DNA from 2 places in the Pseudomonas sp. GW823-FHT02F05 genome. Region 2 is predicted to be linked to the other one. Evidence: riboswitches for the same ligand, from Rfam matches in the RefSeq annotation. Region 2 holds a riboswitch; the other holds the start of a gene.
What was found. A riboswitch is a leader RNA that binds a small molecule or an ion and turns the genes downstream of it on or off. The one in region 2 is predicted to bind cobalamin.
Positions count from the first base shown of each region.

Region 1 (2,182 bases), on a different contig from region 2:
TTGCAGGATCACGCCGCACGTCGCCAACCCTGCGCCGCAAGCTGCGGCCACCAATGCACGGGTGAGGCGGTAGTTCCACACCACGCCTTCGTCGATGGGGTCCAGTGCATAGCTGGCGCCCCAGAGTTTATTGGCGAGCACCTGCAGCACCACCTGCGGTTCGATGGCGGTTTCACCGATGGCGACGCCAGCGAGCAGGGCGAGCAGCAGCAACGCCAGGGCGAGTAGGGTGCGCATCATTGGCCCAGGTGGTAGCCGTCAATGGCGGCCGCCAGTTGTTCAAGGCCCTCGAAGGTGCGCAGGCTCGCCTGCAAGGCCAGAGCGTCGAGGATGATGATGCGGTTGTTCTTCACCGCGTCCATGTTGCGGGTCACGGGGTCGCTGCGCAGGAAGGCGAGTTTCTTTTCATGGTCGTCGGCCGGGTAGCGACGGCGATCCATGCGTGCGATCACCAGGAAGGTGGGATTGGCCTTGGCGATGGTTTCCCAGCCGACGGCAGGCCACTCCTCATCGGACTGCACCACGTTACGCAAGCCAAGGGTTTGCAGCATGAATTGCGGCACGCCTTTGTGGCCGGCTACGTAAGGGTCGCTGGCCATTTCGGCGCTGGAGAACCACACCAGTGCGCTGGCTTGCTGCAAGCCCTTGCCCTGGGCCGTGGCGACGGATTTGGCCAGGCGCGCCTTGAGTTCGTCGGTCAGTTGTTGGCCGCGATCCTGCACGTCGAAAATCTGCGCCAGTTGCTGGAGGCTCTGGTAGATCGTCTCGATGCGAAAGGGCTCCAATCGCGTGCCGTCGGCGCCGACCAGGTTGTCCTTGCCTTCGCAATCGGACGGCAACAGGTAGGTGGGGATCTTCAGTTCATGAAACTGTTCACGGGTACCGACCACGCCTTGGGGGCCCACCACCCATTCCAGCTCGGCGGCCACCAGTTGCGGGCGCTTGGCGAGTACGGCTTCGAAGCTGGGCTCGTTGTTGGCCAGGCGCTCGATGTGATCGTCCTGGGCCTTGTACTGCGCCGCCACGTTATTGAACCACAGCGAAGTGCCGACCACCTTGTCGCCCACGCCCAGGGCATACAGCATCTCAGTGGCGGCCTGGCCGATGGTGACGCTGCGGGCTGGGGCGTGCTGGAAGGTCAGGGTGCTGCCGCAGTTTTGCAGGGTCAGCGGGTACTGAGTTGGCGCGGCTTGCGCCAGGGCACACATACCCAAGCCTGCGATCAGGGCGGTAACGCGTGGCAGCATGAGGCGATCTCCTTGTGAACCGTAGGTGCAGCAGGGGAGGTACGGCTCGGAAATACGCCCATGGAGGCTGCTGATGCGCAGGGCCAGGATGTCCTTCCCGGACACCCCGCCGGTTAGTGAGTTAGCTGGGCCGGCAGGTCTCCTGACTGATGCGTCGTCGCCATGCCCCGCCTTCCCGGACGTGGTCCAGTGGCATTCAAGGGCAGGCTCGGCATCTACAGTTGCGGGGGCAGTTTCGGTTCACGTCGCGTGCGGCGTTTCGAATTCCCTGTTAGTCCCATACGGGAACCGGCGGCGGTATGGTAAGCGATCACCCCCTGTAGGAGCGAGCTTGCTCGCGAAGGTCGTCAACGATAACGCTGGGCACCTGATGCCCCGCGGCGCTTTCCTGTTCTTCGCGAGCAAGCTCGCTCCTACAAAAGAAGCGTCAGAGCCGAATATCCTGGGGGCCGCGGATCAACGCTTCGATCCGGGTGCCTGTGGCGCGCTCTTCGTTGCTGAAGCCGTCGTAGTCGGCCAGGTTGGCGAAGCGGATGCCGGTCAGTTGTTCGATCGCAATCACACTGCGCTGGTAGGTTCGAAGCGGGCCGAATACCAGGTCGAGTTGGCCCAGTTCGCGGCTCTGGTCAATCATGTAGGCGCTGGCGGAAGGCTTGCCATCGTCGCTGAGGTAGGCCACTACTTTCCAGAACGCCTTGGGGATTTTCACGCCACGGTACAGTCGGTCGTCATCGGCGAACACTGGCCCGGTAAACACCGTGGCCCGGGCTTTCCAGCGCTGGGTGTTGTCGAGGATGTAGTCTTCGAGCTCCAGCCAGGTCTTCTGGTTGAAGCCGCTCATTTGGGGTGAGCAATTGGTGAAGTGAAAGGTGTCGAAGTTGGCGGTGTTGGCCTCGTCGCCCCAGTTGGGGTCCTGGCGCCGCACCAGGTGGCCG
Region 1 covers NZ_JBXAJM010000014.1:10,490-12,671, reverse strand. Annotated here, with positions in the region: gene AC1RAC_RS17415 (FecCD family ABC transporter permease) at 1-240, opposite strand, end outside; gene AC1RAC_RS17410 (ABC transporter substrate-binding protein) at 237-1,247, opposite strand; cobalamin riboswitch at 1,363-1,555, opposite strand; gene AC1RAC_RS17405 (DNA/RNA non-specific endonuclease) at 1,675-2,182, opposite strand, start outside.
Region 1: it holds a riboswitch for cobalamin, as region 2 does, so the genes downstream of both, AC1RAC_RS17410 (ABC transporter substrate-binding protein) here and cobO (cob(I)yrinic acid a,c-diamide adenosyltransferase) in region 2, are expected to answer to the same signal.

Region 2 (2,182 bases):
GTCCCAGGTTGCGGTGCAAACGGGCGAGCGCGGCGGTGACCGTGGTTTTGCCCTGGCCGGACGCCGGAGCGGCGATCAATACGGCCGGGCAATGACGGGGCTGATTCAAAGTTCGACGCCTTTCTGTGCCTTGATACCGGCCTGGAACGCGTGCTTGAGCATGCCCATTTCGGTGACGGTGTCGCCCATTTCGATCAGCTCAGGCTTGGCGCCACGGCCGGTGACCACCACATGCTGCATGGGCGGGCGGGCTTGCAGGTCGCTGAGTACCTGGTCCAGGTCAAGGTAACCGTGCTTGAGGGCGATGTTCAATTCGTCCAGCACCACCAAGCCGATAGAGGGGTCATTCAACATGGCCCGGGACACCGCCCAAGCCGCTTCGGCAGCGGCGATATCGCGCTGGCGATCCTGGGTTTCCCAGGTGAAGCCTTCGCCCATCACATGAAAGTGCACCTGCTCGGGGAAGCGGCGGAAAAACAATTCTTCGCCGGTGCTGTTACGCCCCTTGATGAACTGCACCACACCGCATTGCATGCCATGCCCCATGGCCCGGGCCAACATGCCGAACGCCGAACTGCTCTTGCCTTTGCCGTTGCCGGTCAGCACCAGCAGCAGGCCGCACTCATTGGGGGAATTGGCGATGCGCTCGTCAATCACGGCTTTTTTGCGCAGCATGCGCGCCAAGTGGCGTTCGTCGCGGTCGGGGGAATCAGTCATGGCAGCTCTCCGTTGGGGCTGGACAAAAACGGCGGGCAGGAAAAAGAAAAAACAGACAGCCAAGCATCGCCCACCGTGATGCTGTTGGATGATCCAGGCCGGTCTCCGGGCTCATGAGTGGCGCTTTTGATAGCAAGCAGCCGAGGGTGCGCCTTCCCATATCGCACGCGATACAGTGGCAAACAGCACCGTCTTGACTCATTTACCGTTGCGGGGGCAGCGCCGGAATCGCGGCGGCACTGTGTACAAGTGCGCTCACTCACCGGCTTCCCTGTTTCACTCTGTCGACGCGCGCGCCACAGAGCACCTGGAACAAGCCGCGAAGGTTAGTGGGTTGGGGGTGGAGCGTCAATTAAAGCTGGCCTTGTACTTGAACCATCTGCCGTTCGTGCTTCTCTACCCCTACAGGTATCAAGGAGAAAACCATGCCTAAAACCCGACTCGCCCTACTGATCATGCTTGCAGGCAGCCTCGCCGCGTGCGGCGAAAGCTCGACCCTGCAGGTCGCCGATGGCACCGGGCCCTCGCCCAAGTTGCCGGAGCCGAACAAGACGCTGATCCCCACCGTCAATATCGCCCCGGCCATCGGCTGGCCCGAAGGCGCCAAGCCCATCGCCGCCGCCGGTACCCAAGTGGCCGCGTTCGCCGAAGGCCTGGATCATCCGCGCTGGCTCTACGTGCTGCCCAACGGCGACGTGCTGGTGGCCGAGACCAATGCACCGCCCAAGCCGGACGATGCCAAAGGCGTACGTGGCTGGGTGATGGAAAAGGTCATGGATCGCGCTGGCGCCGGGGTGCCGAGCCCGAACCGTATTACCTTGCTGCGCGATGCCGACCATGACGGTGTGGCAGAAACTCGCGCGGTGTTCCTGGAGAACCTCAATTCGCCGTTTGGCATGACCTTGGTGGGCAACGACCTGTATGTGGCCGATTCGGATAAGTTGCTGCGCTTCCCCTATCAGCCGGGTGAAACCGCAATCACAGCCCCAGGCGCCAAGGTAGTGGACTTACCCGGTGGCCCCTTGAACCACCACTGGACCAAAAATGTGGTGGCCAGCCAGGACGGCAGCAAGCTGTACGTGAGCGTCGGCTCCAACAGCAACGTCGGCGAAAACGGCCTGGAAGCCGAACAGGGCCGCGCCGCCATTTGGGAAGTCGACCGCGCCAGCGGCCAACACCGCATTTTTGCCTCCGGCCTGCGCAACCCCAACGGCATGGCGTGGGAGCCACAGAGCGGCAAGCTGTGGACGGCGGTCAACGAACGCGATGAGATCGGCAGTGACCTGGTGCCGGATTACATCACCTCGGTCAAGGATGGCGGCTTCTACGGCTGGCCTTTCAGTTATTACGGCCAGCATGTGGATGTGCGTGTCACCCCGCAGAACCTGGACATGGTCGCCAAGGCCATCGCTCCCGACTATGCGGTAGGCCCTCATACTGCGTCGCTGGGGCTGACCTTCGCCGA
Region 2 covers NZ_JBXAJM010000024.1:83,858-86,039, reverse strand. Annotated here, with positions in the region: gene AC1RAC_RS24390 (cobyrinic acid a,c-diamide synthase CobB) at 1-109, opposite strand, end outside; gene cobO (cob(I)yrinic acid a,c-diamide adenosyltransferase) at 106-717, opposite strand; cobalamin riboswitch at 797-1,043, opposite strand; gene AC1RAC_RS24380 (PQQ-dependent sugar dehydrogenase) at 1,143-2,182, shown strand, end outside.